DNA from 4 places in the Actinacidiphila sp. bgisy160 genome. Region 1 is predicted to be linked to each of the others. Evidence: riboswitches for the same ligand, from Rfam matches in the RefSeq annotation. Region 1 holds a riboswitch; each other region holds the start of a gene.
The links. Region 1 has a riboswitch for cyclic di-AMP ahead of AC3EUJ_RS18310 (M23 family metallopeptidase). Riboswitches for the same ligand answer to the same signal wherever they lie in the genome.

Region 1 (7,177 bases):
GCCGCCGACCTGCGTTGCTCCCGGCCGCGCCAGGGCACCGAGGAGACGGTCGCGCGCATCGACGCGTCCGCCGTGCGGGCCTTCTACGACATGCACGTACGGCCGTCCACCTCGACGGTCGTCGTGGTCGGCGACCTCACCGGGATCGACCTGGAGGCGCTGCTCGAGAGCACGCTGGGGGAGTGGAGCGGCAAGCCCGCCGAGCGACGTCCGCTGCCCGCGATCACCGCGGACGACACCGCGCGCGTGGTGATTGTGGACCGCCCCGGGTCCGTCCAGACCCAGGTGCTCATCGGCCGCGCCGGCGCGGACCGCCACGATCCCGTCTGGGCCGCCCAGGTGCTCGGCACGTACTGCCTCGGCGGCACGCTGACCTCGCGCCTGGACCGCGTCCTGCGGGAGGAGAAGGGCTACACCTACGGCGTGCGGGCCTTCGGCCAGGTGCTGCTCTCCACGCCCGAGGGCACGGGTGTCTCCCTGCTCGGCATCAGCGGGTCCGTGGCGACCGACGTCACCGCGCCCGCCCTCGCCGACACCTGGCAGGTGCTGCGCACCCTTGCGGCGGAGGGGCTCACCGACGAGGAGCGGGACGCCGCCGTGCAGAACCTCGTGGGCGTCGCGCCGCTGCGCTACGAGACCGCCTCGGCGGTGGCCGGGACCTTCGCCGACCAGGTCGAGCAGTCCCTGCCGGACGATTTCCAGGCCCGCCTCTACGAGCGGCTGGCCGCCACGGGCACGGTGGAGGCGACGGCCGCGGTTGTCAACGCCTTCCCCCTGGACCGGCTCGTGGTCGTCCTCGTCGGCGACGCCTCTGTCATCGCGGACCCCGTCCGCGAGCTGGGTATCGGCCCGGTGGAGGTCGTCACGGGCGGCTGACCGCCACCCCACAGCGGCCCCGGGTGCCCTCGGGCGCCCGGGGCCGCGGCGTGCGGGGGTGCGGGAGGTGCCCGTTCAGCAGGCCGGCCGGGCCCGCCACGTTGACGCACATGCCGGCGCCGGTCGGCGCGGGCCGCCGGCGGGCGAGGCCGGCGCGCCCTCCGACAGGTCGATAGCCGCGGGAACCTCGGCCCCGGGTCCGGCGAGCACCTCCAGCAGGGGCCGTCCGCGCAGCCCCGGTCCAGGCCCCGGCGGGCAGCGGCGACACGCTCGGCGAGCACCGGTAGCTCGTCCGCCCGTCGCGGGTGGGGGGCGGCCTCGGTCCCCTCGGCCCGACGGCCGGGCGTCCGGTCGTGGCAGGCGCGCAGGAAGTCCTTCTTGGCGCGGGCGGCGTCGGTGGCCGCTCCTGGTGTGACCCTACGCACGCGGTTCCGTCACCGGGTTCCGTTCGGCGGGGCCGGCCGGTGACGCGGGTCACCGCGGTCCGCGCAGCGGACGTGCGGGGCTTCCCGGAGGGGGCACACCGCCGGGGGAGCTGCGGAGTCGCGGAATTGCGGACGGTTGCGACCGCTTGGCGTCCGGTGTGGCATCCCGCACATATCGCCGGATTTTTTTGGAACCGCGAGCAACACCTGGTTAACGTCCTCGGGTTGCCCGGCGGAAGCAGCCGCCTCCCGCGGCACCGGAGCAACGATCGCCGAGTCCCCGTCAGGCGCGAGCCTGGGGAGCCGGGGACCCACCTGAGATGTCCCTGGGGTGAATCGGGCGGCGTGCGCCGCCCGTAGGAGACCTTCCTGCTCCGAACCCGTCAGCTAACCCGGTAGGCGAGAAGGAAGGAAAGGATCTCCGCCTGCCCATGGCGTCGTTCTCCATACGCTCCACCTTTGCCGGCGCTGCCGCGCTGACCACCATCACGACCGGCGCGTTCGTCGTGCCCGCCGCGGCCGCCGACGCCAAGGCCGAGGGTTCCGCCTTCGCCCGCTGCGCCGCGGTCGCCGGGGACCTCGCCGCGCATCTCGCCGACCAGGCGTCGGCCCAGCACCGGGCCGCCGTCGTCGCACGCAAGCGCCACGAGGCCCATGTCGCGCACGCCGAGCGCGCCGCCCGTGAGCGCGCCGCCGAGGAGGCCGCGGCCAAGGCCGCCAAGGCCAAGGCGGCCCGCGACAGCGCCGCGCACGCGTCGCGGAGTGCCGCACAGGGCCGCGGCACGCTCGGCGGCTGGGTTCGGCCGGTCGCCGGTACCATCGGCACGCCCTACCGCGCGACCAGCAGCCTGTGGTCCTCCGGCCACCACACCGGTGTGGACTTCCACGCCTCTGTCGGCACCCCGGTGCACGCCGTCGGCGCGGGCACCGTCGTCGAGGCGGGCTGGGGCGGCTCGTACGGCAACAACATCGTGATCCGCCACGCGGACGGCATGTACACCCAGTACGGCCACCTGTCCTCGCTGGGTGTGTCCGTGGGCCAGACCGTCTCCGCGGGCCAGCAGATCGGCCTGTCCGGTGCCACCGGCAACGTGACCGGGCCGCACCTGCACTTCGAGGCCCGTACGGCCCCGTCCTACGGCGCCGACGTGGACCCGCTGGCGTACCTGCGCTCCAAGGGCGTCCGCATCTGAGCCATTCCCCTCCCCCCACGCCGAAGGCCCCGGTTCCCGCCGGGGCCTTCGGTGTGGGGGCGCTTCCCGGCCGCCGGGTGTCCAAAAATGCTCCATGAATTCAGGGCGGCCGTCGGAATCGGCGCCGCGCTGGAATAGAGTCGCGGCAGAAACGCCGGCTCCTCCGTTACGCGGGGATTAAAGGACGGCCGTCGGCGCGCACTGAAAGGAACCTGCGATGTGGGGTCGTACGTGAACGGGACGGGCGGTGCGGGCGGCCGGATTTCGGCCCGGGCGGTGTGCACGGCGATCCGTGACGACATCATCAGCGGGTTCTTCGCGCCGGGGAGCCGGCTGACCGAGGAGCAGCTGGCCAAGCGCTACGGGGTGTCCCGGGTCCCGGTGCGCGAGGCGCTGCGCACCCTGGAGTCCGAGGGCTTCGTGCAGACCCGCCGGCACGCCGGGGCGTCCGTCGCCGAGCCGACCGAGCAGGAGGCCGCCGACCTGCTGGACATCCGCGCCCTGCTGGAGCCGCTGGGCGCCGCACGGGCGGCGCAGCGGCGTACCGAGGCCCATGTGAAGGTGCTGCGCGGGCTCGTCCGGCTGGGCCAGGAACGTTCCCTCCGCCGCCAGTTGTCGGACCTGCCCGCGCTGGACGGCTGGTTCCACGAGACGCTGGCCCAGGCCTCCGGCAGCCCGACCCTGGTGGCGCTGCTGACCCAGCTGCGGCACAAGATCGCCTGGGTGTACGCGGTCGACACCCCGGGGCGCGCCGTGGAGTCCTGGGAGGAGCACGGCGCGGTGGTGGACGCGGTGGCGCGTGGCGACGCGGAGCGGGCCCGGCGGCTCATGGCGGCCCACGTGGAGCGGGCGACGGCGGTGCACCGGCTGCGCCGTCCGCAGAGCACGGGACGCGGTGCCGCGGCGCGGTGAGAAATCCGAAACACGCCGTACACACTTCGCGCGGCCGGGTTTAACAGAAGTGCCGTATACAACGTGGGTAATTGTCCGCGGGCTTTTCAGCGCGCTATTGTGCTGCACGCTGCCCGGAAATTGCCCGGCAACGACGAAGGGGCGGGTCCGCGAAATCCGGCCGGATTTCACGCGGCGGCCCGCCCCTTTTGTCGAACGCGGCTTCGCGCGGCGTCAGACGGTCTCGGGGAGCTCGTCAAGCCCCTCGGAGACGAGCTTGGCCAGGCTGCCGAGAGCGGCGTCCGCGCCCTCGGCGTCGGAGGCCAGGACGACCTCCTCGCCGCCGGCCACGCCCAGGCTCAGCACGGCGAGCATCGAGGCGGCGTTGACGGGGGCGCCGTCCGCCTTCGCGATGGTGACCGGCACGCCCACGGCGGTGGCGGCGCGGACGAAGATCGAAGCGGGACGTGCGTGCAGGCCCTCGGCCCAGCCGATGGTGACGCGGCGCTCAGCCATGGTGTTGCCCTTCGGGTCGTTCCTGGGAGGTCTAGACCAGTCTGCCATGCCTCGGACACCGGTCCGTCACCACATCGTCGCACCGGGCCCGCGGTGGCGAGGTGCCCGTACGCTGGGGCCATGACGACGCCGCCCGCCGCAGAGCGCGACTACCCGGTCCACTGGGAGGCGGACGTGGTCCTGCGCGACGGCGGGATCGCGCACGTCCGGCCCATCGCGCCGGACGACGCCGAACGGCTGGTGAGCTTCTACGAGAAGGTCTCGGACGAGTCCAAGTACTACCGCTTCTTCGCGCCCTACCCCCGGCTCTCCGACCGGGACGTACACCGCTTCACCCACCACGACTACCGCGACCGCGTCGGCCTGGCGGCCCTGGTCGGCGGCGAGTTCATCGCCACCGTCCGCTACGACCGCACCGACGACGGCGAGGCCGAGGTCGCCTTCCTCGTCCAGGACGCGCACCAGGGCCGCGGTGTGGCCTCCGCCCTGATGGAGCACATCGCCGCGGTGGCGCAGGAGCGCGGCATCCGCCGTTTCATCGCCGAGGTGCTGCCCGCCAACCGCAAGATGATCAAGGTCTTCACCGACGCGGGCTACACCCAGCAGCGCAGCTTCACCGACGGCGTCGTCCGGCTCGAGTTCGACCTGGAGCCCACCGAGCAGTCCCTCGCCGTCATGCGCGCCCGCGAACAGCGCGCCGAGGCCCGCTCCGTCCAGCGGCTGCTCGCCCCCGCCTCGGTCGCCGTCATCGGCACCGGCCGCAGGCCGGGCGGCGTCGGCCGCGGGGTCCTCCGGAACATCGTCGCGGGCGGCTACACCGGCCGCGTCCACGCCGTGAACCGCTCGTTCCCCGCGGACCTGCGCACCCTCGACCCCGAGGGCGTCCCCGCCCACCGTTCCGTCGCCGAGATCCCCGACAGCGTCGACCTCGCCGTGATCGCCGTGCCCGCCGACAACGTCGCCGAGGCCGTCGACGCATGCGGCCGGCACGGCGTCCTCGGTCTGCTGGTGATCTCCTCCGGTTACGCGGAGTCCGGTGCCGACGGCCGCCGCAGGCAGCGCGCCCTGGTGCGGCAGGCCCATTCGTACGGCATGCGCGTCATCGGCCCCAACGCGTTCGGCGTCCTCAACTCCGCCGAGGACGTCCGGCTCAACGCCTCCTTGTCACCCGAGACCCCGGACGCCGGACGGCTCGGGCTGTTCACCCAGTCCGGAGCCATCGGCATCGCGATGCTCTCCGGGCTGCGCCGGCGCGGTGCCGGGCTGTCGTCCTTCGTCTCGGCGGGCAACCGGGCGGACGTCTCGGGCAACGACATCCTGCAGTTCTGGTACGACGACCCGGCCACCGACGTCGCCCTGCTCTACCTCGAGACCCTCGGCAACCCGCGGAAGTTCTACCGCCTCGCCCGGCGAACCGCCGCCGTCAAACCGGTCGTCGTGGTCAAGGGCGCCCGGCACTCGGCGGCCGCCCCGCCCGGACACGCGGTGCCCCCCGCCCGCATCCCCGACAGCACCGTCTCCGCCCTGCTGCGGCAGGCCGGCGTCATCCGCACCGACACCGTCACCGAGCTCCTCGACACCGGACTGCTGCTGTCGTGCCGGCCGCTGCCCGCCGGACCCCGCGTCGCGATCCTCGGCAACTCCGAGTCCCTCGGGCTGCTCACCTACGACGCCTGCCTCACCGCGGGCCTGGAGCCCGGCCTCCCCCTCGACCTCACCACCGCCGCCGGCCCCGAGGACTTCCGGGCCGCCCTCACCGCGGCCCTCGCCGACCCCGCCCACGACGCGGTGGTGGTCACCGCCATCCCGCGCGTCGGCTCGGAGCTCGCCGAGGCCCCCGCGAACAGCGACGACCCCGCACTGGCCGAGGCCCTCCACGCCGCCGTGGACGGGGCGGGGACCGGCAAGCCCGTCGTGATCGTGCACACCGCCCTGGAGGCCATGGCCACCCGGCTCGCGGCCGTCCGTATCCCCGCCTACAGCGCCGCCGAACGCGCCGTGAAGGCACTGGCCCGGGCCGCCGCCTACGCCCAGTGGCGCAGGGACGCCCAGATGCCCGGCAAGGTTCCGGAGTTCGAGGACGTCGACGAGGCGGGCGCCTGCCAGGAGGTCACCCGGCTGCTCGACGAGGCGGGGGAGCCCGCCGGGGAGACCCACGGCGTGGCCCTCGACGACTCCGCGGCCGCCGCCCTGCTGGCCCGCTACGGCATCGCCGTCCGGCCCACGCTGCCCGCCCCCGGGATCGACGCGGCCCTGGAGGCGGCCCGCCGGCTCGGCTACCCGGTCGCCCTCAAGACCACCGCGCCCCACCTGCGGCACCGCGCCGACCTCGGCGGCGTACGCCTGGACATCGCCGACCCCGACGACCTCAGCCGCGCCTTCGGGGAGCTGACCGCCCGGCTGGGCAAGCCCGAGGAGCTGCACCTGGTCGTGCAGGCCATGGCGTCGCGCGGCGTCGACACGGTCGTACGCGCCACCGTCGACCCGGCCGCCGGCGCCGTGCTCTCCTTCGGCATCGCCGGCGCCCCCTCCGAACTCCTCGACGACATGGCGCACCGGCTGGTCCCGGCGACCGACCGGGACGTCGCCGAGCTGGTCCGCTCCATCAAGGCGGCCCCGCTGCTGTTCGGCTGGCGCGGCGCGGAGCCGGTGGACACCGGCGCCCTGGAGGAACTGCTGCTGCGCGTGTCACTGCTGGTCGACGACCTGCCAGAAGTGGTCTCCGTAGACCTCGAGCCGGTCGTGGTGGCCCCCGCCGGCCTCACCGTGCTCGGCGCCTCCGTGCGTCTCGCGCGGCCCCCGGCCCGCACGGACCTCGGGCCTCGCGCACTGTCGTCCTTCTGAACAGATGCTCCGCACTAGGATGGTCGCCATGGCGAAGACCGGTACGACGACCCAGGGGCTGCGCGCGGCCATCGAGCGCAGTGGCTACTACCCCGCCCTCGTGGCCGAGGCCGTGGAGGCCTCCGTCGGTGGGGAGCCGGTCGCGTCGTACCTGGTCCACCAGGAGACCACCTTCGACGCGAACGAGGTCCGCCGGCACGTCACCGTCCTGGTCCTGACCGGCACGCGCTTCATCGTCAGCCACACCGACGAGCAGAGCGCCGACGACACCTCCCCGAGCCCCTACGCCACCACCTCCACCGAGTCGGTCAAGCTCGAACGGATCTCGTCGGTCGTACTGAGCCGGGTCGTCGCCAACCCCGAGTCGTACACCCCGGGCACCCTGCCCCGCGAGGTCGTGCTGACCATCGGCTGGGGCGCGGTCAGCCGTAT
Region 2 (7,177 bases), on a different contig from region 1:
GTCGGCCGGGAGGACGTGTACACCCCCGTCGCCGAGGCCGAGGCCATGCACGCGGCCGTCCGCGGTTCGCGGCTCGTGGTCGTCGAGGGGGCCGGGCATCTGCCCAACCTGGAGCGGCCCGAGGAGTTCAACGCCGCGCTACTGCGGTTCCTCCGCGCGTGTCCCCCGGTGCCGTCGCGTCCCTAGGTCGTGGTGTCCACCAGGGAGAGCGAGTGCAGGCGGTCGGGCGGGCCGGGTCTGGCGTAGTACCAGCCCTGCGCGGTGTCGCAGCCCAGCGCCCGCAGGTGCTCGGCCTGGGTGCCGGTCTCCACGCCCTCCACCGTCACCGAGAGCCCGAGGGTGTGCGCCAGGTCGACGACGATCTCCACGATCTTGACGTCCACCGGGTCGGCCGGCTGCTGCTGCATGCCGCGGGTGAAGGAGCGGTCGAGCTTGAGCGTGGTGATGGGCAGCCGGCGCAGCGAGGCGAGGTTGGAGTAGCCGGTGCCGAAGTCGTCGAGGGCGATGGCCATGCCGAGTTCGGCGAATTCCCGCAGCGGGCGCATCAGTTCCTCGTCGGCGCCGATGAAGGCGCTCTCGGTGACCTCCAGGCACAGCGCGGTCGGCTCCAGCCCGGCGTCCTTGATCACCGCGAGGGTCTCCGGGACGAGGCCGGGGTGGCCGAGCTGGGCCGGTGAGAGGTTGACGTTGATCCGCAGCGGATGGCCGTCGCTGCGCGGGAACTGCCAGTCCCGCGCCTGCCAGGCGGCCTGCTGCAGCACCCAGTGGCCGAGCGGCACGATCAGCCCGGTGCTCTCGGCGAGCGGGATGAACTGGTCGGGACCGAGGATCCCGTGCACCGGATGACACCAGCGCACCAGCGCCTCGGCGCCGCGGACGCTGCCGTCGCCGAGCCGGACCAGCGGCTGGTACTCGATGAAGAACTCGCCGCGCTCCAGGGCCGTCGGCAGCCGGTTGGTCAGCCCGTGCCGTGTGATGGCGCGTGCGTCGGAGTCGGGGTCGGCCAGTTCGAAGCGGTTGCCGCCCGCGGCCTTGGCCCGGTACATCGTGATGTCGGCGCTGCGCAGCACCTCGGCGGGGCCCAGGGAGCCGGCCTGGCCCTCGACGATGCCGATGCTGCACCGCACGGTCAGCTCGCGGCCGTCCACCCGGATGGGGTCGGCCAGCGCGGCCAGGATCAGGTCGGCGAGGCCCGTGATGTCCGCGCGGCTGGCGGGGTTGACGACCAGGGCGGCGAACTCGTCGCCGCCGATGCGGGCCACGAGCTGGTCGGGGGTGGTGACGCAGGCCTGAAGGCGTTCGGCGACGGCGACCAGGAGCCGGTCGCCGACGGCGTGGCCGAGACTGTCGTTGACGTCCTTGAAGCCGTCGAGGTCGAGGTAGCAGACGCCGACGCCCATGCCGTCGGAGGCGTTCAGCGTCTGCTCCAGGCGCTCGAAGAAGAGGTTGCGGTTGGCCAGGCCGGTGAGCGCGTCGTGGGTGGCCTCGTACCGCAGACGCTCGCTGAGCAGGCGCTCCTCGGTGATGTCCTCCATCAGCGCGAGCATGTACTGCGGGGTCCCGGCGGGATCGCGCAGCAGGGAGACCGTCAGGTTGGTCCACAGGGCGCTGCCGTCCGGCCGGTGGTAGGCCTTCTCGATGCGGTAGTGGTCGCGCTCGCCCCGGTTGAGCTGGCGCTGCAGTTCCCAGACCTCGGGGGCGTCGTCCGGGTGCACCCAGTCGTAGACGTTCTTGCTCCGGATGTGGCGTTCCAGGCCGCCGAACATGGCGGTGAGGGCGTCGTTGACGTCAAGGATGCGGCCGTCCATGTCGGCGATGCCGATGCCTATGGAGGCGCCCTGGAAGACGGCCCGGAAGCGGACCTCGCTCTCGTGCAACGCCTGTTCGATGGCGGCCCGGGCGGCGAGCGCCGCGCGGGACAGCGCCTCCTGCTCGGTCCGCGTGCGTTCCTGCAGGGCGCGGGCGTACCCGGCGGCCACCCAGTGCTGCAGGCGGTTGCAGCGGGTGCGGCTCTCCTCGGGCGGCATGGCGGGGCCGGGCGGGCAGTACAGCAGCAGGTAGGCGTCGACGACGTCGAGGATACGGGCCAGCGCCTCGGGGTCGGTGCAGTGCGCGGCCACGAGCGCGGCACCGATCTCCTGGGCGGGACGGGGGTCGAAAGGCTGCGCGCGCAGGGTGGCGTTGAGGCGAGCGGCGAGCGGGAGCAGGTACTCCTCGAACTCGCCGCGCGTCATGGAGGTGGCGGTGGCCGGGTAGATCGCCCGGCTCCAGATGATCGCGAAGCGCCGTAGGCTGTCGACGGGCTCCGGCTCCGGGCCGGGTTCTCTGGTCACCGTCACGCCTTGCGGCCGACGCCCGCGAAGCCGCTGAAGACAACCGGGTCCGGCGCGTCGTCGTCCGTGCCGTCGGGACGCCACAACGGCGGGGAGACAAGGCCGGGTTCGACGAGGTCGAAACCGTCGAAGAAGCGCCCCACCTCGGCCCGCGACCGCATGATCAGCGGCGAGCTCGCGCTGCGGTAGACGTTCTCGACCCGCTCCCCCTCCTCGGGTCTGCGCGGACCTCCCTCGACCGAGGCGTGGGTGACGACCAGCAGGCTGCCGGGGGCGATGGCATCGCGCAGCTCGGCCACGGCCTTGGCCGGTTCGTCGGCGTCCTCGAGGAAGTGCAGGACCGCGACGAGCAGCAGGGTGACCGGGCGCTCCAGGTCGATGAGGTCGCGCACCTCCGCGCTGTCCAGGATGTCGCGGGGGGAGCGCAGGTCGGCGGCGACGATCGCGGCGTCCTCGCTGCCCTCCAGCACGGCGCGGCTGTGGGCGACGGCGACCGGGTCGTGGTCGACGTAGACGACGTGGGCGCCGGGACTGGCCGCCTGGGCGACCTCGTGGACGTTGCCGAAGGTGGGGATGCCGGAGCCGACGTCGAGGAACTGGGTGATGCCCTGGTCGACGGAGTAGCGCACTGCCCTGCGCATGAACGCCCGGTTGGCCTGCATGATCTTCGGGAGCCCCGGGAAGGCCTCGATGGCCCGCCGTCCCGCCTCCCGGTCGACCTCGAAGTTGTGCGAGCCGCCTAGGTAGTAGTCGTAGATGCGGGACACGCTCGGCACGGAAAGATCGATCCCATGAGGGGCCCAGGCAGGACGCTCCATCAACGGCTCCAGCTCGTCGGCGATCAGGACGCGTGGTCGTGGACACGACCATGTGCGTCAGAGGCTACTGATCGACCGTTCGAGAGGAAACATGAAATGGAAATATTCGATCCGTTTTCGGTCACAGACCAAAGGCATGTGCCCTGTTCCCCGAGAGAGGGGAACAGGGCACACCCTAGCGCCGGATGACGGTAGAACAGTTGATCAGACGTTGACGCCGTGGGCGCGGAGGTACGCCAGCGGGTCCATGTCGGAGCCGAAGTCGGGCGTGGTGCGCACCTCGAAGTGCAGGTGCGGACCGGTCACGTTGCCGGTGGCGCCCGACAGGCCGAGCTGCTGGCCGACGGAGACCGTCTGGCCGGCCGAGACCGACAGCGAGGACAGGTGGGCGTACTGGGAGTACCGGCCGTCGGCGTGCTTGACGACGACCTGGTTGCCGTACGAGCCGCCCCAGCCCGCGGAGACCACGGTGCCGCCGGCGATCGACTTCACCTTGGTGCCGGTGGAGGCGATGAAGTCGACACCGGTGTGGTAGCCCTTGGACCACATGGCGCCGGCCCGGTGGTAGGCGGTGCCCAGGGTGACGCGGTCGAGCGGGGCGGTGTAGCCGGAGGTGCTGGCGGCCTTGACGGCGGCCGGGGCGAACTTCGCGGCCTTGGGCGCGGTCTTGGCGGCGGCCTTCTCACCCAGGGACAGGACCTGGCCCGGGTAGATCAGGTTCGGGTTGCCGCCGATGACGGACTTGTTGTTCACGTACAGCTTCTGCCATCCGCCGTCGACCGACTGGGCGTCAGCGATCTTGGAGAGGGTGTCGCCGCCGGCGACCTTGTAGGAGCCGCCGGCGCTCTTCGGCGCCTCGGCCTTCTTGGCGGGGGCAGCGGGCTTCGCGGCGGGCTTCGCGGCCGACTTCGCGGCGGCGACGGAGGCGCTCGCCGGGGTCGCCGACGGGTTGGCCATCGCCTTGGTCAGACCGGCCTTGGGGCCGCACACGGGCCAGGCCTGCGGGCCCTGGGTCGCCAAAACCTTCTCAGCGACGGCGATCTGCTCGGCCTTGGTCGCGAGGTCGGCACGCGGGGCGTACTTCGTGCCACCGAAGCCGGCCCAGGTGCTCTGGGTGAACTGCAGGCCGCCGTAGAAGCCGTTACCGGTGTTGATGGACCAGTTGTTGGTGCTCTCACAGGCCGCGACCTTGTCCCACACGCTCACGGGAGCGGCGTGGGCACCGGTGGCGCCGACGATCGGGAGCGCCACCGCGGCGCCGGTGGTGCCGGCCAGGGCGCTGATACGGGTGATGCGGGTGTTCCGCGGACGACGGTGCTTTCCCTTACCGGGCATGCCGAATTCCTCTCCGACGCCTGCGAGGTAAGCTGTCGGGTTCGGACTGGAGATGCCCGGCCGCGATTGGGCATGCCAAATAAAGGCACGTCGCTGCGACTTCACCCCTAGCCGTCCCGAGACCAACGGGAACGGCAACTACCTGGGTCCCCCGCTCCTGCCGTGCGGTCTTGTCATCCGGCGTCCGGGCAGCGGCAGGACTAGGCGTTCCACCCGGAAGAATCTCGCAGGAATTGGTCCTGCGAGATCTGGAAGCTAAACGACGGAATCGTTCGGGAGCAAGGAGCGGAATCACGCCACCCGACGGACCGCAAGTCGATCAACAGCTTCTGTGACTTTACGTGAGAAGTGTCCGCTCTGCGTAGGCGAAAAATTGGCGCACGGTAATCGCGCGATATCGTACGGTTAAATCCGGTGGAGAAATTAGACGCTGCGTCGCCTAGGGCTCCCGCCGCGTATTCGGCACGTGACACCCATCACGCATCGATTCGCTATGCATGCACTGTGGGTGCATATGTCCGGTTAGATACCTCAATGCCGGATAAAGCAGGAGGCGTACCGCTCCAACCCGCCCCCGACCACGCCGTCCTGAGGACCCACCCGCAGGAACACCCTCTGAGCCAACCACCGAGCGCATCCCCCGATTCCCGGATGCGCCGCTCCGGCGCGGTCCGCGGTGTGGCGTGCGCCACAACCGCCCCTGCGGCGGGGCGAGAAGAGGGCACTGACGAGCGCCGCCGTCCGGAAGACGGACGTGACAGCGCCGATTGGGCGAAGGTAGCCTCCCAATCCCGCACATTTCCTCACATCGCCCGGGAGCCCTCGCGTGCCCTACCTCGCCGCCGACGACCGCTACGCCTCGATGGAATACCGCAGGACCGGGCGCAGCGGGGTCCTGCTGCCCGTCGTGTCCCTCGGCCTGTGGCACAACTTCGGCGACACCTCGCCGCTGGAGAAGCAGCGCGCGGTGCTGCGCCGCGCCGTCGACCGTGGCGTGGTCCACATCGACCTGGCCAACAACTACGGCCCGCCCGCCGGCTCGGCCGAGGCCAACTTCGGCACGATCTTCGCCCAGGACCTCCGCCCGTACCGCCACGAGCTCTTCATCGCCACCAAGGCGGGGTACGACATGTGGCCCGGCCCGTACGGCGAGTGGGGCAGCCGCAAGTACCTGCTCTCCTCCCTCGACCAGTCCCTGGGCCGCATGGGCCTGGACCACGTGGACGTCTTCTACTCGCACCGCTTCGACCCGGACACGCCCCTGGAGGAGACCATGGGCGCCCTGGACTCCGCGGTCCGCCAGGGCAAGGCCCTGTACGCCGGCATCTCCAACTACCCCGCCGAGGCGCACCGCCGGGCGACGGAGATCCTGCGCGATCTGGGCACCCCGCTGCTGATCCACCAGGCCGCCTACAGCATCCTCCAGCGCGACCCGGAGGCCGGCGTCCTCGACGCCGTCGGCGACACCGGCACCGCCCTCATCGCCTACTCGCCGCTCGCCCAGGGCCAGCTCACCGACCGCTACCTCGAGGGTGTGCCGGCCGACTCCCGGATGGCGCTCGGCCACTTCCTCAAGCGCGACGCCCTGACCGAGCAGAAGCTCACCTTCCTGCACGCGCTCGACAAGCTCGCCGGCGAGCGCGGCCAGACCCTGGCCCAGCTGGCCCTGACCTGGGTGCTGCGCGACCCGCGGGTCGTCTCCGTCCTCATCGGCGCGAGCAGCGTCGCCCAGCTCGACCAGAACCTCGCCGCCCTCGACGCGGGCCCGCTCGGCCCGGACGAGCTGGCCGAGATCGACCGGCTCTCGGCCGAGGCGGGCGTCCGCATCCCCTGACGACCGCCCCGCACGCGCGAATGGGCCGGCCCCCGTCGAGGGCCGGCCCATTCCCGTCGGTGTCGGGACTCAGGCGAGACGGGCCTGCAGGGCGGCACGGACGCCGGCCCACTCGTCAGCGAGGATCGAGTAGTACGCGCTGTCGCGGACGGTGCCGTCCACGGCGCGGGTGTGGGCGCGGCGCACCCCCTCGAAGCGGCCGCCGATGCGCTCGATCGCCGCCCGGGAGCGCGCGTTGCGCGCGTCCGTCTTCAGGGTGACGCGCAACACAGCCCACACGTCGAACGCATGGGTGAGCAGCAGCAGTTTCGCCTCGGTGTTGCAAGGGGTGCGCTGGGCGGAAGCGGCGAGCCAGGTGCTGCCGATCTCGGCGACGGTGGGCACGGCACCGCCGCGGGGCACGGAGCGGCCCGCGGGCCAGGCGGGGGTGGCCGTCCAGTAGTCGAGGTCGAGGAACCGGGTGGAGCCGATGAGGGCGTCGCGCCGGACGTCCCGTACGGCGAAGGGCAGCGCGGCCCCGGTCGCCTGGTCCTGGAGGGCCTCCTCCACATAGCGCGCCATGGCCTCACGTTCGGCCGGCACCTTGGTGTAGGCGTAGGTGTCGCGGGATTCGGTGGCGGCGCGCAGCAGCCCGTCCGTGTGCCGGGCGCTCAGCGGCTCCAGGCGGACGTGCTCGCCTTCCAAGATCACGGGTTCGGGCATGCCCCGGATGGTGGTGTCCGGCCGGGTCACCCGTCAAGCGCGTTTCCGCGGGGCGCGTCGGAGGCCGGGGGCCGCGGATGCGAAAATGGCCTCATGAACAGCAACGACGTGTTCTTCGACATCACGATCGACGGCGAGCCCGCCGGGCGGATCGT
Region 3 (7,177 bases), on a different contig from region 1:
TGCCGTAGCGGCTCGGGGGTGATCTCGACCAGGCGGGCGGCGAGCCGCACGGCCGGCTCGTGGGTGAGCCCGCCGAACATCACGTGGCTCATCCGGTCCAGCTGGCCGCGGGCCGCCTCGTTGAGCACCGGGTGGTTGTAGCCGTGGATCGCCGACCACCACGACGACATGCCGTCGACGAGTTCGGTCGCGCCCTCTACCGGCTCGGCGAGCCGCAGCCGGACCCCGGCCGCGGACTCGACGACGAGCGGTTCGTGACGGCCCGGCATGGGCCCGTACGGATGCCACACGTGCTCCCGGTCCAGGGCCAGCAGCTCGCGGGGGGTGAGTGGCTCAGGCATTGGGCGGCAGGTCCGTGCCGGTGCCACGGCGGCGCACGGCCACCAGGTCGGTGCGGGTGGCACCGGCGGCCGCCGGCTGCGCGGCGCCGGCCTGGACGTCACCGTGGGCGTGGCCGCCGCACGGGCCGCAGCCGCCGCCCTCCCCCTCGCCGTGCGACCCGCAGCCCGCGGAGGCGTGCGAGCCGCAGCCCCCGGCCGCGGCCGCCGCGTCCGCCCGGTGTCCGGGCAGGGTCACCTCGCCGGCGCCCTCCACCTCGAAACCGGCGTCCGCGATCATGTCGAGGTCGGCCTTGCCGGCTTGGCCCTCGCTGGTGAGGTAGTCGCCCAGGAAGATGGAGTTCGCCAGGTGCAGCGCGAGCGGCTGCATGCTCCGCAGGTGCACCTCGCGGCCGCCCGCGATGCGGACCTCCACATCGGGACAGACGAACCGCACCATCGAGAGAATCCGCAGGCACCGCTGCGGGGTGAGGTTCCACTCCTTCGCCAGCGGGGTGCCCTCGAAGGGGATGAGGAAGTTCACCGGGACGGAGTCGGGGTCCAGCTCGCGCAGCGCGAACACCACGTCGACCAGGTCCTCGTCGCTCTCGCCCATGCCCGCGATCAGTCCGGAGCAGGCCGACAGGCCCGCCGCCTGGGCCTGTTGCACCGTTTCGACCCGGTCCGCGTAGGTGTGCGTGGTGGTGATGTCCCCGTAGGTGGCTTCCGAGGTGTTGAGGTTGTGGTTGTACGCGTCGGCACCCGCGCCACGCAGCCGCTCGGCCTGCCCGTCGGACAGGAGGCCCAGGCAGGCGCAGACCTCGACGGCCTCGTTCTGCTCCTTGATGGTCTCGATGGTCTTGGAGACCCGGTCCACGTCGCGGTCGGTCGGGCCGCGACCGCTGGCCACCAGGCAGACCCGCTTGGCTCCGCCGGCGACCCCCGCCGCCGCGGCGGCCGCCGCCTCGTCGGGCTTCAGCCAGGTGTATTTGAGGATCCCGGCCTCCGAGCCGAGCCGCTGCGAACAGTACGAGCAGTCCTCCGGGCACAGTCCCGACTTGAGGTTGACCAGGTAGTTCAGCTTCACCCGGCGGCCGAACCACTTGCGGCGCACCTTGCCGGCCGCGGCCACCACGTCGAGGAGTTCCTCGTCGGAGGTCGCCAGGACGGCGAGCGCCTCCTCGCGGGTGGGCAGCTCGCGGCGCAGGCCCTTCTCGACCAAAGCATTCAGCAGATCCATGCCGCGATCCTGGCGTACCGCACGGGCCCGGGCCAATGGGGCATGCCACAAGACAGCTCGCGCAGAGTGTGTGCATCACCACACCGTGCGAGACGATCCGGCACACTACGGTGGCGCCGAACCCTCCGCCGACCCCTGGGGACGACCATGAGCCGCGACCCGTTCGACTGGATCGACGCGCACGCCGAACGGCGTCGCGCCGCCGGACTGGTGCGCACGCTGCGGCCGCGGCCCGCGCGGTCGGCCCTGCTGGACCTCGCCTCCAACGACTACCTGGGGCTCGCCCACCACCCCGAGGTGACCCGGGCCGGCGCGGACGCCTGCCTGCGCTGGGGCGCCGGCTCGACCGGTTCCCGGCTGGTCACCGGCAGTACGGAGCTGCACGCCGAGCTGGAGGCCGAACTGGCCGCCTTCTGCGGTTTCGAGGCGGCGCTGGTCCTGGCCTCCGGCTACGCCGCCAACCTCGCCGCCGTCACCGCGCTGACCACCGAGCCGGACACCCTCATCGTCTCCGACAGCGGCAACCACGCCTCGCTCATCGACGGCTGCCGGCTCTCCCGCGCCGCCACCGAGGTCGTGCCGCACGCCGATCCGGACGCCCTGCGCAAGGCACTCATCGGCCACGGCGGGCCCGCCGTGGCCGTCACCGACTCGGTGTTCTCGGTGGACGGCGACGCGGCCCCGCTCGGTGCGCTGGCCGCCGCCTGCCGCGAGCACGGCGCGGCGCTGCTGGTGGACGACGCCCACGGCCTCGGGGTGCTCGGTCCCGGGGGCCGTGGAGCGGCCGCGGAGGCGGGACTGGCGGGCGCGCCCGGACTGGTGTGCACCGCCACGCTCTCCAAGTCCCTGGGCAGCCAGGGCGGAGTGGTGCTGGGACCGGCCCGGGTCATCGAGCACCTGGTCAACGCCGCTCGGACGTTCATCTTCGACACGGGCCTCGCCCCGGCGGCGACGGGCGCGGCGCTCGGCGCGCTGCGCCTGCTGAGGCGGGAGCCGGAACGCGCCGTACGGGCCCGGGCGGTCGCCGGCGAGCTGTACGAGCGGCTGGTGGAGGCGGGGCTGGACGCCACCGTGCCGGACGCGTGCGTCGTGTCGGTGCGGGCGCCGTCACCCGAGGCGGCCGTCGCGTGGGCCGCCGCGTGCCGTGCGGCGGGTCTCGCCGTGGGCTGCTTCCGGCCACCGTCCGTGCCCGACGGGATCTCGCGGCTGCGGCTCACCGCGCGGGCCGATCTGACCGACCGGGAGATCGGCGACGCCGTGGGGACGATCGTCCGTACGGCGCCGCCGCGCCCCTGAACTCAGGGGTGTTCGGTCAGGTTCCCCGTCGCCACGGCGGCGAGGAACTCCGCCCAGGCCGCCGGGGGGAAGAGCAGGGCGGGGCCGCGCACATCCTTGGAGTCGCGTACGGCGAGCTGACCCGAGAGCGGCCCGTCTCCGATGAGGGCCGTCTCGACGCAGTTGTTCGCCGCCGTGCTGTAGCTGCTGCGTCGCCAGTTCACGCCGAAGAGGGACGCACTGGAGGTGACGTACTGAGGCAGGACATTGGACATGGGGGGCGTGCCTCCTTACGCGCCTTTGCCGATGCCGGAGATGAAGGACAACGACTGCTCACTCGACAGGGCATGGGAGCGCAATCGATTGAAGGCAGCACCGTACGCCCTGACGTCCTCGTGCTGATCCAGATAGAGACTACTCGTCAAATGGTCGAGAACAACCACGTCGAGATCAGCAATGCGCGGAAATGAGAAGATTACGAAAGGCCCTGTGACGCCTATATGCCCACCGGCCGAGAAGGGCAGCACCTGCAGATGCACATGAGGCAGTGAACCCAGTTCCACAAGATGGCTCAATTGCGCCGCCATCACTCCGGGCCCCCCGACACTCCGGCGCAGCACCGCCTCGTCCAGTACCGCCCACAACTCCAGCGGCGGATCGGCGCGCAGCACCGCCTGGCGGGCCATCCGCACCTGCACCAGGGTCGCGATCTGCCGCGGACCGAGCTGCGGCAGGACCGAGCGGGTCAACTCACGGGCGTAGTCCGGGGTCTGCAGCAGTCCGGGAACCACCGTCGTCTCCAGGGTTCGCGCCCGGCAGGCGTCGGTCTCCAGGGAGATGAAGTCCCGGTAGGCGGAGGGAAGTTCCTCCCGGAACTCATGCCACCAGCCGCGCCGGTCGCCCTCGCTCGCGAGCGCGGCGAGCATCTCCCGCAGCCGCTGGTCGCGCACGCCGTACACGTCCAGCAGCGCCGTGACGTCCTCGGGGCGCACCCCGCTGCGGCCGGTCTCGATCCGGCTGACCTTGGACTGGTGCCACCCCAGCCGCTGGGCGGCCTCACCGCTGGTGAGCCCCGCCGTGTCGCGCAGACGGCGCAATTCCGAGCCGATCTTGCGGCGGCGTACCGCCGGCACCTGCTGCATGGTGTGTGCACCTCCCGGTTCCCGGCACCCCCGCCGGTCCCCGGGCGAAGTCTGCCGCGCAAATACGTTCTCTCGTAGCAGAGTTCACCGCTTTGGGCGACAGATATATGCATATAGCTGTGGTGACACCTGATTAAGGGCACGATGAGTGACACTCTGGCGCGTGAGTGCCGAACGGGGACGTGCCGCGTGGGCGGGGCACGGCGCCTTCGGCTGTCGCGCGCGCGGCCACGGGCGCGGCGGGCGCCGGCGTCCTGGTCACGGCGGGAAAGGGACAGCGTCGCCATGGCAGACCACCAGGAAGCATCCGTCACCCTGCCGAGCGACCCTGCCTCGGTCCCCGCGGTACGTCGCTACGTGAGCGACCTGCTGGTGGAGTGGGGCATGCCCGAGGATTCGGACCCCGCCGACTCCGTCCGGCTCATCGTCTCCGAGCTGGCGACCAACGCGGTGCTGCACACCCTCGGCCAGTCGCCGACCTTCACCCTCGACGTCCAGCTGGACCGGGACGAGCAACTGCGCATCGGGGTCACCGACAGTCACCCCCGGTGGCCCCAGCGGCTGCCCGCCGCCGTGCAGCAGGACAACGGGCGCGGCATGGTGATCATCCGTCATCTCACGGTGGAGGCGGGCGGCACGCTCCTGGTCACCCCCACCGCGGAGGGCGGCAAGACGGTCTGGATCAGCCTGCCCTGGGCCACTGCCGCCGTCGAGTGACCCCAGTGGCCCTCAGTCCTCCCGTGTGAGCAGCAGCGCCTCGGCGCCCATCGGGACGAAGCCCGCCGCCGTGAGCGCCCGCACGCTCGCCGCATTGCCCGGGGCGATCTGCGCCCACACGGTCTCGCCCCCGGGGACGAGATGGCGCGCCGCAAGCGCGAGCCGGCGGCCGAGGCCCGCGCCGCGTGCCCCCGGGTCGACCTCCAGGGCCGCCTCCCAGCGGCCCGCCACGCCCCGGCCGGTCAGGACCGTGCCCCCGGGCACCGTCCACGCCCGGACGTCGTCACGGTGCCGCAGGGCCCGGGCGATCCGCGGGTGGTCCCGTTCGGCGGTCTCCCGCAGGGGCAGGCCCAGCGCGGCCGGCGGCCGCCCAGGCAGCGCCGGCGCGGCGGTCAGCAGGTCGACGTTGTTCACCGTGCGGTCCAGCAGCCCGCACAGCGCGGTGAGGAACGGCGGATCGAGCGGTGCCGAGAGGTCGCCGGGCGGCAGCAGCCCGCGGATCCGCCCCGGGTCGGCGTCCGCGAAGACCACGGCGTGGGCGGTGAAGGCGATCACCCCGGCGTCGCGCGGCGTGGGCTGCGGCACGACCGTCACCGAGCCGTCGGCGGGCGGGAAGACGCCCACCGCGGCGTCGGCGAGGATTCGTTCCAAGGACACACCGGCACGCTACCGGCACGTCCGCGACCGGGGTCACTTCACCCGGCCGTACCAGACGCTGCGGCTCCAGATCATCTCCAGCCGCACCCGCCCGCCGGGCTTGGGGGAGTGCCAGATCTTGCCGTGCCCGGCGTACATCCCCACGTGGTAGACGTTGCTCCCGTAGTGGAAGAACACCAGGTCGCCGCGGGTCCGTGCGGACTTCCGGATGTGCCGGACGCTGTTGTACTGCGCCGCCGCGGTGCGGGGCAGCTTCTTGCCCGCCTTCTTGAAGGAGTAGAAGGTGAGCCCGGAGCAGTCGAACCTGCCGGGGCCGGCGGCCCCGTACTGGTACGGCGCGCCCTTCTTGGACGCCGCGATCCGCAGCGCCTTGGTGGAGACCGTCGCCGCGTCGGCCTGCTGGGCGAGCTCCGGCAGTACCGCGGGACCGGCCACGGCGGCCGCCGTGAGGGCGGATACCGCCCCCAGCCGGCACAGGACCCCGGACATGGCTGTTGGCGCACTCATGCGCAACCCTTCGTCGTCCGCCTGCGAAGGATGACCTGTCGGGTTCGGGCAGGCGAAGATGCCCGGCCGCGGCTGCGGCTTCACCCCAAGGGTCCGGCGACCGGCGCCGGACCCGTACTGCTCGGGTCCTCCGCTCCTGCCGGTGCGTCGTTGTCGACCTGGCATCCGCGCGGCGGCAGGATTCGGCGTCCGCGCGGACCGCCCCGCCGGGATGACGGGGGCTTGTCGTCAAAGGGATGATCACCCACCGAAGCGACCGATTCCCAGCGCAACCGGTCGAATGTGAGTCTGTTCACGACTCACCTATTCGGGTGGACTCCGCGACGCAGGGCCCGGACTGACGACTCGAAAGGAGTCGAACACCAGGGGCGGAGCGTCAGATTCCGGATGAGTGCGGCCGTGTCGCGCAACTTGTGACCACTCGGCCGTCCACGGCAGATACAACGATCGGGCGAGTCCATTCGGTTCGAGTTCGCGTCGCCCGAACGGACCAGTGCGTCGTGACGCTCCGTCAGCGACGGTGGGGCGGCAAGGTGACCTGGCCGGTGCGCCGTTCGCCGTCGAGCACCCGCAGCGCCCGTTCCATGGTGGCCGTGTGCACCTCGCTCTCACCGCGCATGTGCATCAGTGTCAGCGCGTCACGCAGCTCCGTCGCCCGCCCCACCAGGGCCTGCGCGGCGCGCAGCGCCCCGTAGGTGTCCCGGGAGCGGGACGGGTTGATCCGGCCCAGCAGGTCCACGACCTCCAGATAGGTGTCGACGAGCTCGCCCTCGGCCCGCGTCAGGGCCGGGAGCGGTGGCAGTTCGGGTACCACGGCCGGTCACCGCGCGGAGTGCGGGGGGCGGCCGGCGCCGTCCTTGCGGCTCAGCGTCAGCCGGTCCACCAGTCCGTAGGCGAGGGCCGATGGAGCGTCAAAAATGGTGTCCCGTTCGATGTCGGCCCTGATCCGCTCCGGTTCCTGTCCGGTGTGCCGTACCAGCAGCTCCTCCAACTGATCACGGCGGCGGAGCAGTTCCGCGGCCTGGATCTCCAGGTCGGCCGTGGTGCCCTGGATCACCTCCCCGAACGAGGGCTGGTGGATCAGCACCCGCGAGCCGGGGGTCGCCAGCCGCTTGCCGGGCGTTCCGGCGGCGAGCAGGACGGCCGCCGCCGAGGCCGCCTGGCCGACGCACACCGTCGACACGTCGCAGCTGACGAACTGCATGGTGTCGTAGATCGCGGTCATCGCGGTGAAGGACCCGCCGGGCGAGTTGATGTAGAGCGAGATGTCCTGCTCCGGGGCGGCTGCCTCCAGGTGGATCAGCTGCGCCATCACGTCGTTG
Region 4 (7,177 bases), on a different contig from region 1:
GGCGGGGTCGAGGTCCTCAAGCGCTGTGCGGGGCTCATGGGCGACGCCGAACACCCGGTGCGCTTCCTGGCGCTGTCGGTCTCCGACGCCGCCGAGGACGTCATCGGGGTGATCCGCGGCGGCGCCCGCGGCTACGTCACCAAGACCATCACCGGTCCCGACCTGGTCAGTTCGGTCTTCCGGGTCGCCGACGGCGACGCGGTCTTCTCGCCCCGGCTGGCGGGATTCGTCCTGGACGCCTTCGCCTCCACCGACGCCCCGCCGGTCGACGAGGACCTGGACCGGCTGACCCAGCGCGAGCGCGAGGTGCTGCGGCTGATCGCGCGCGGCTACGCGTACAAGGAAGTCGCCAAGCAGCTCTACATCTCGGTGAAGACGGTCGAGTCGCACGTGTCGGCCGTGCTGCGCAAGCTGCAGCTCAGCAACCGGCACGAACTCACCCGCTGGGCGACCGCGCGCCGGCTGGTCTGAGGCCCCGCGGCCGCGGGTGTCACGCCGCGGGTGTCACGCCGCGGGTGTCACGCCGGACGCGTGGCGCCCGCGAAGGGCATCTGGTCGACCGGGGCGAGCTTGACGACGTCACCGGTGCGGGGGGCGTGGATCATCATGCCGTTGCCGACGTAGAGGCCGACGTGGCTGATCCCTGAGTAGAAGAACACCAGGTCACCGGGCTGCAGTTGGGAGCGGGGGATCCGGGTGCCCGCGTTGATCTGGGTGTACGTCGTGCGCGGCAGGGACACCCCGCCCGCCCGCCACGCGGCCTGCGTGAAGCCCGAGCAGTCGTACGACGAGGGCCCGGTGGCGCCCCAGACGTAGGGCAGCCCGAGGGAGTCGTAGGCGAAGGAGACGGCACGGGCGGCGCGCGCGTTGGGGGCGGCGGCGGGCGCCAGGCCGGCGCGGGAGCCGGCGGCGCCGCGGCCGACGCGGGCCGGGTCGGCGGAACCGTGGCCCCCCGAGGACAGTACCTCGGCGCGCTGGCCGGCGGTGAGACGGCCGAGCAACTGCCGCGCGGAGGCCAGGCGCTGCTCCACGGTGCGCTTGTGGCGGGCGAGTTCTGCGCGGGTGCCGCGCAGCTCGTCGAGCTCGGCGCCCGCCTCGGCGCGCAGCTGCTCGATGTCCCGCCGCTGGGCCGACAGGGCGCGCAGCGCGGCATTCTGACGGCTGCTCATCCGGTCCAGCATCCCGGCGCGTTCCAGGTAGTCGCCGGGGGAGGAGGCGAGGGCCAGCTGGACGGCGGGGTCGATGCCACCGCTGCGGTACTGCGCGGTGACGAGGGAGCCGAGACCGTCGCGGGTGCTGTTCAGGCGCTCGGTCCTGCGGGCGAGCTCGTCCTGCAGGCTCTCGATCCGCTCGGTGGCCGTGTCCGCCTTCTCCTTCGCGCCGTTGTACCGCTCGGTGGCCTGCTCGGCCTCCTCGTACAGCCGGTCCACCCGAGCCCTGGCCTCGTCCGTGGTCAGCCGGGGCTCGGCGTGCCCGGCCTCCCCGAACAAGGTCACGGAGGCCGCGCCCGCCAGGGCGAGACCGGCCGCGGTGCGCGCGGTCGTGCCTGACAGGCCGCGTTGCTTGGGCCTTCTGTGCGACGCCACGCGCCGTCACTCCTTCCGGGCTGTCCGTACGCCCCCCGGCGGTCCGGCGGCGGGCGGACGGGGAGCCGTCCACCGCCGGACCTTCGGCGGGGGCGGCCGTGCCGGGGACGGGGTCCTCGCGGCAGTGGGGATCGGCCACCTGGTGCAGGACGCTAAACCTGGCCGCCCGAGGGGGCTCCGGACTGTACGGGACTGGTCCGATTCGGCCGCGGTCTGCCCACGGATGACCGCTGTTCGACGGGTGACCTGGTCACTTGTGGTCCGGCCGTGACCGATATGACGTGAGAGGGCGACCTCGGTGCCGGTTGCTGATAAGAGCCTGGCTAGGGTCCTGAGTCATGGACGTACTCATCAACCTGATCGTCGGTCTGCACATCATCGGCATCGCCGCCCTGCTGGGCGGCTTCCTCACCCAGATGAAGGCCATGGGCCGCGGCGAGGCCCGTTTCGTGCCGGGCATGCTGCACGGCGCGCTGACCATGCTGGTCACCGGCGCGCTGCTGGTCGGCCTCAACCAGGCCGACGACCAGCCGGTCGACAACATCAAGATCGGCGTGAAGCTCGCGATCCTGGTGGTGATCCTCGGCCTGGTCTACGTCAAGCGGGACGAGGAGAAGGTGCCGGCGGCGGCCTTCGGCACCGTGGGTGCGCTGACCACCGCCAACATCTTCATCGCGGTGCTGTGGACCTGAACCCGGCCGCGGGGACGGGCCGGGCTCGGGCTCAGGCCGTCCGGGCGGGGGTCAGGCCATCCGGGCGTAGCCGTAGATCGGCATCTCCGTGATCGGGGCGATCTTCACCACGGTCCCGGTGTGGGGGGCGTGGATCATCTCGCCGCCGCCGATGTAGAGGCCGACGTGGGTGACGTCCGAGTAGAAGAAGACCAGGTCGCCGGGTTGCAGCTGGTCCGCGCCGACGCGGCTGCCGAAGTCGACCTGGTCGTAGGTGGTGCGGGGGATCGAGACGCCCGCGGCGCCCCAGGCGGCCTGGGTCAGGCCGGAGCAGTCGTAGGAGTTCGGGCCGGTGGCGCCGTACACATACGGCTTGCCCAGCTGGGCGCGCGCGAACTCGATCGCCTTGGCCGCCTTGGCGGCGTAGGTGCCGGACGCCGGGGCCGTCGAGCCGGTGGACGAGCCCGATGAGGCCCCCTCCTTCGCCGCCGCCTCCTGCGCGGCCTTCTCCTTGGCGGCGATCTCCGCGGCCTTCGCGGCGGCCTCCTCCCGGCGCTTCTTCTCCAGCGCCGCCAGCCGCGCCTTCTCCTGGGCGGTGAGGCTGTTCAGCAGCTTCTGCGCCGCGGCGAGCTTCTGCTTGACCGCGGTCTTCTCCGCGTTCAGCCGCTGCTGCGCCTCGGTCAGCCTCTGCAGGCTCTCGACGGCCTCGGCGCGCTTGGCCGTGGTCTCGGCCTGCTCGGAGCGGAAGGTCTCCAGCGCGTGCTCCTGGCGGTCGGACAGGCGGTCCATCAGGTGCGCCTGGTCCAGGAACTGCTGCGGGTCGGAGGTGAGCAGGAAGGTCGTCGTCCCGTCCAGGCCGCCGCCGCGGTACTGCGCCGCGGCGTACTCGCCGATGGTGCGGCGGGCGGCGTTGAGCGTCTCGGTCTTTCGGGCCACCTGGTCGAGCAGCGCGTCGGCGCGCGTGCGCTGCTGCTCGGTCTGCTCCTTGGCGCCGTTGTAGCGCTCGGTGGCGGCCTCGGCCTGGTGGTAGAGCTTGTCGACCTGGGCCTTGACCTCGGTGATGGAGGGTTTGTCGGGTGAGGCGGGCGCCGCGCTCGCGCTCTCGCCGAAGAGAGTGACGGTCGCCAGCGCGGCGGTCGTGAGGCCCACCGCGGTCCGGGGACCGGGGACGGTCAGCGCGCGCGGGCGCGGCTTGCGGTGCGTCGCCAAGTCAGGCGGCTCCTTCCGTGGACCGCCTACCGGGTTAGCTGTCGGGTTCGGGCTTCGGAAGGCCGCCCTACGGTCCGTGCGGGCGCGTCGCGCTCGTACGGACCGATTCACCCCAAGGTCGTTGGGTCCCCGGCTCCGGCGGTCGCCGGACTCAGCGGAGGCGGCCCGTGACGGCACGGTCGCCGCCGCGTGGAGCGGACCGCCTGATCCGGCACGGTAGTCAACTGCGGGGGCCTGTGGGAACCCTGGTGCTCGAATTGTCCGCAATCATTTCGTGACCTTCACCATCCGGGCCGCGAAGGGTCGTGACGGGGACGGGGACGGGGACGGGGTCGGGGTCGGGCAAGCGGCGCAACGCTGTCCGTCCCACGGCCTAGACTCGGGAGGCGATGAGCAGCCTCTTTGACGACAGCTTCCTGGCCGGCCTCGAACCGAGGGAGGAGGAGCCCCCGCCGCCTCCCGAGGACGAGCCCGGCACGGTCCCCGACGACCTCTTCGAGGGGCGCTTCGACGCGCCCGTCGACAGGGACGCCTACTACCGGGACGGCGCCCCCCGCCCGGCCGTCGACCCGGCCGCGCTGCTCGACGGGCTCAACGAGCAGCAGCGCGCCGCCGTCGAGCACACCGGCTCCCCGCTGCTCATCGTCGCCGGTGCCGGTTCCGGCAAGACCCGGGTGCTCACCCACCGCATCGCGTACCTGCTGGGCGCCCGCAAGGTGCACCCCGGGCAGATCCTGGCGATCACCTTCACCAACAAGGCCGCCGGGGAGATGAAGGAGCGTGTCGAGCAGCTGGTCGGTCCGCGAGCCAATGTGATGTGGGTCTCCACCTTCCACAGCGCGTGCGTCCGCATCCTGCGCCGGGAGTCCAAGAGGCTCGGCTTCACCTCCAGCTTCTCGATCTACGACGCGGCCGACTCCAAGCGCCTGATGGCCCTGGTCTGCCGCGACCTGGACCTGGATCCCAAGCAGTTCCCGCCGAAGTCCTTCAGCGCCAAGGTCTCCAACCTCAAGAACGAGCTCATCGACGAGGAGACCTTCGCCGACCAGGCCGAGAACCCGTTCGAGAAGAAGCTCGCCGAGGCCTACGCGATGTATCAGTCGCGGCTGCGCGAGGCCAACGCGCTCGACTTCGACGACATCATCATGACCACGGTCAACCTGCTCCAGGCATTCCCGGACGTCGCCGAGCACTACCGGCGCCGCTTCCGCCACGTCCTGGTCGACGAGTACCAGGACACCAACCACGCGCAGTACACCCTGGTGCGCGAACTGGTCGGCACGGGGAGCGGGGAGGGCCAAGGCGAGGGCGAGGAGCCCGCCGAGCTGTGCGTGGTCGGTGACGCCGACCAGAGCATCTACGCCTTCCGCGGCGCCACGATCCGCAACATCCTCCAGTTCGAGGAGGACTACCCGCAGGCCCGCACCATCCTGCTGGAGCAGAACTACCGCTCCACCCAGAACATCCTCTCCGCCGCCAACGCCGTCATCGAGCGCAACGCCTCCCGGCGGCCGAAGAACCTGTGGACCGAGGCCGGGCAGGGCCCCGTCATCACGGGCTACGTCGCCGACCAGGAGCACGACGAGGCGCAGTACATCGCCGACGAGATCGACCGCCTCACCGACGCCGGCGAAGCCCGCCCCGGCGAGGTCGCGGTCTTCTACCGGACCAACGCGCAGTCCCGTGTCTTCGAAGAGGTCTTCATCCGTGTCGGCCTGCCCTACAAGGTCGTCGGCGGGGTCCGCTTCTACGAGCGCAAGGAGGTCCGGGACGTCCTGGCCTACCTGCGGGTGCTCGCCAACCCCGAGGACACCGTCCCGCTGCGCCGCATCCTCAACGTGCCCAAGCGCGGTATCGGGGAGCGCGCCGAGGCCATGGTCGACGCCCTGGCCTCACGCGAGCGGATCTCCTTCGCCGCCGCGCTGCGCCGGGTCGACGAGGCCTTCGGCATGGCCTCGCGCTCGGTCAACGCCGTCAAGCGCTTCAACGAGCTCCTGGAGGAGCTGCGCACCGTCGTCGACTCCGGCGCCGGCCCCGCCACCGTCCTGGAGGCGGTGCTGGAGCGCACGGGCTATCTGGCCGAGCTCCAGGCCTCCACCGACCCGCAGGACGAGACCCGCATCGAGAACCTCCAGGAACTCGCGGCGGTGGCCCTGGAGTTCGAGCAGGAGCGCACCGAGGAGGAGCCCGGCACGCTCGCCGAGTTCCTGGAGCGGGTCGCGCTGGTCGCCGACTCCGACCAGATCCCGGACGACGACGAGGGCGGCGGCGTCATAACGCTGATGACCCTGCACACCGCCAAGGGCCTGGAGTTCCCGGTGGTCTTCCTGACCGGCATGGAGGACGGGGTCTTCCCGCACATGCGCGCGCTCGGCCAGACCAAGGAGCTGGAGGAGGAGCGGCGGCTCGCCTACGTCGGCATCACGCGGGCACGGCAGCGGCTGTACGTGACGCGGTCGACCATGCGCAGCGCCTGGGGCCAGCCCTCGTACAACCCGCCCTCGCGCTTCCTGGAGGAGATCCCGGAGCCGCTCATCGAGTGGAAGCGCACGGGTGCCTCCGCGGCGCCCTCCGCCTCGGTGACGGCGGCGGCCTCGATGCTGTCGCGTTCCCCGTCGAAGAGCGGTCCCTCCGGTTTCGCGACGCGGCGCACCCAGGACCGCCCGGTCATCTCGCTGGCGGTGGGGGACCGGGTCACGCACGACACGTTCGGGCTGGGCACAGTCGTCGCGGTCGACGGCAGCGGGGAGAAGGCCAAGGCCACCATCGACTTCGGCGACGAGCGGCCCAAGGTGCTGCTGCTGCGGTACGCGCCGGTGGAGAAGCTCTAGCGGTTGCAGTCCCGGTCCCCGTCCCGGTCCCGCGGCGGCGGGACCGGCCGGTGCTCAGCGCGGGTCGATCCCGTGCTTCAGCAGCCACTGCAGCGGGTCGATGGCCGCTCCGCCGGCGGGCCGCACCTCGAAGTGGAGGTGCGGTCCGGTGGAGTTGCCCGAATTGCCGGAGTAGGCGATGACATCGCCCGCCTTGACCGAACCCGAGCGGATCTTGGTGCTGCTCAGGTGGCAGTACCAGGTCTCGGTGCCGTCCGGGGCGGTCACTATCGCCATGTTGCCGTAGGCGCTGTTCCACTGGGTTCGCACGACGCCGTCGGTCGCGGCCATCACCGGTGTGCCGTAGTCCACCGGGAAGTCGATGCCGGTGTGGACCGACATCCAGTTCACGCCCGCCTGGCCGAAGTAGGCGCTCAGCCCGTGCTCCTTGACCGGGAGCAGGAACTTGGGGCGCAACTGCTCCTTGCGGGCCGCCTCCGCCGCCTTCTTCGCGCGCTCCAGCGCCTGGCGCTCCTTGAGGTCGATGCGCTCCTGGTTGCGGCTGGCGCGGTCGGTGAAGTCGTCGACGTCCCGGTTGACCCCGGCGAGCTGCTGGTCGAGCTTCGTGGTCGGCGCGTTGGCGGCCTCGGGGGCGCCGTCGGCCTGGGTGCGGCTGCTGTCGGCGTCGTCGGTGTTGACGGTGACGGCGGCCGCGCAGGCGACGCCCATCACCGCCACGGAGGGGACGGCGACGGTGAGCAGGGCGGAGCGCCGGGCCGGGCGGCGCCTGCGGCTCCCGCCGCCGCTGCCACCGCTGCGCGGGCGGGGCAGGGCGGGCGGGGCTGCGCCGTCATCGGCGCCGCGCTCCGGCTCCGCCTCGGTGTCGTCCTCGGCGGTGCCG

Region 2: another riboswitch for cyclic di-AMP. It lies ahead of AC3EUJ_RS20335 (transglycosylase family protein); the one in region 1 lies ahead of AC3EUJ_RS18310 (M23 family metallopeptidase).
Region 3: another riboswitch for cyclic di-AMP. It lies ahead of AC3EUJ_RS24235 (C40 family peptidase); the one in region 1 lies ahead of AC3EUJ_RS18310 (M23 family metallopeptidase).
Region 4: another riboswitch for cyclic di-AMP. It lies ahead of AC3EUJ_RS28985 (C40 family peptidase); the one in region 1 lies ahead of AC3EUJ_RS18310 (M23 family metallopeptidase).

Annotation. Positions count from the first base shown of each region.
Region 1 covers NZ_JBYIQW010000021.1:4,559-11,735, forward strand. The annotation lists gene AC3EUJ_RS18305 (M16 family metallopeptidase) at 1-876, shown strand, start outside; cyclic di-AMP (ydaO/yuaA leader) riboswitch at 1,562-1,717, shown strand; gene AC3EUJ_RS18310 (M23 family metallopeptidase) at 1,733-2,494, shown strand; gene AC3EUJ_RS18315 (GntR family transcriptional regulator) at 2,714-3,406, shown strand; gene AC3EUJ_RS18320 (HPr family phosphocarrier protein) at 3,620-3,901, opposite strand; gene AC3EUJ_RS18325 (bifunctional acetate--CoA ligase family protein/GNAT family N-acetyltransferase) at 4,022-6,745, shown strand; gene AC3EUJ_RS18330 (DUF5998 family protein) at 6,774-7,177, shown strand, end outside.
Region 2 covers NZ_JBYIQW010000025.1:6,680-13,856, forward strand. The annotation lists gene AC3EUJ_RS20320 (alpha/beta fold hydrolase) at 1-186, shown strand, start outside; gene AC3EUJ_RS20325 (putative bifunctional diguanylate cyclase/phosphodiesterase) at 183-2,339, opposite strand; gene AC3EUJ_RS20330 (SAM-dependent methyltransferase) at 2,336-3,151, opposite strand; gene AC3EUJ_RS20335 (transglycosylase family protein) at 3,356-4,486, opposite strand; cyclic di-AMP (ydaO/yuaA leader) riboswitch at 4,489-4,679, opposite strand; gene AC3EUJ_RS20340 (aldo/keto reductase) at 5,313-6,320, shown strand; gene AC3EUJ_RS20345 (GNAT family N-acetyltransferase) at 6,390-7,022, opposite strand; gene AC3EUJ_RS20350 (peptidylprolyl isomerase) at 7,116-7,177, shown strand, end outside.
Region 3 covers NZ_JBYIQW010000033.1:66,854-74,030, forward strand. The annotation lists gene AC3EUJ_RS24200 (adenosylmethionine--8-amino-7-oxononanoate transaminase) at 1-341, opposite strand, end outside; gene bioB (biotin synthase BioB) at 334-1,557, opposite strand; gene AC3EUJ_RS24210 (8-amino-7-oxononanoate synthase) at 1,705-2,853, shown strand; gene AC3EUJ_RS24215 (DUF397 domain-containing protein) at 2,856-3,107, opposite strand; gene AC3EUJ_RS24220 (helix-turn-helix domain-containing protein) at 3,123-3,974, opposite strand; gene AC3EUJ_RS24225 (ATP-binding protein) at 4,260-4,691, shown strand; gene AC3EUJ_RS24230 (GNAT family N-acetyltransferase) at 4,704-5,348, opposite strand; gene AC3EUJ_RS24235 (C40 family peptidase) at 5,382-5,855, opposite strand; cyclic di-AMP (ydaO/yuaA leader) riboswitch at 5,859-6,015, opposite strand; gene AC3EUJ_RS24240 (hypothetical protein) at 6,367-6,669, opposite strand; gene AC3EUJ_RS24245 (ATP-dependent Clp protease proteolytic subunit) at 6,676-7,177, opposite strand, start outside.
Region 4 covers NZ_JBYIQW010000048.1:50,232-57,408, forward strand. The annotation lists gene AC3EUJ_RS28970 (LuxR C-terminal-related transcriptional regulator) at 1-471, shown strand, start outside; gene AC3EUJ_RS28975 (C40 family peptidase) at 519-1,586, opposite strand; gene AC3EUJ_RS28980 (hypothetical protein) at 1,925-2,278, shown strand; gene AC3EUJ_RS28985 (C40 family peptidase) at 2,330-3,466, opposite strand; cyclic di-AMP (ydaO/yuaA leader) riboswitch at 3,475-3,633, opposite strand; gene pcrA (DNA helicase PcrA) at 3,856-6,297, shown strand; gene AC3EUJ_RS28995 (M23 family metallopeptidase) at 6,352-7,177, opposite strand, start outside.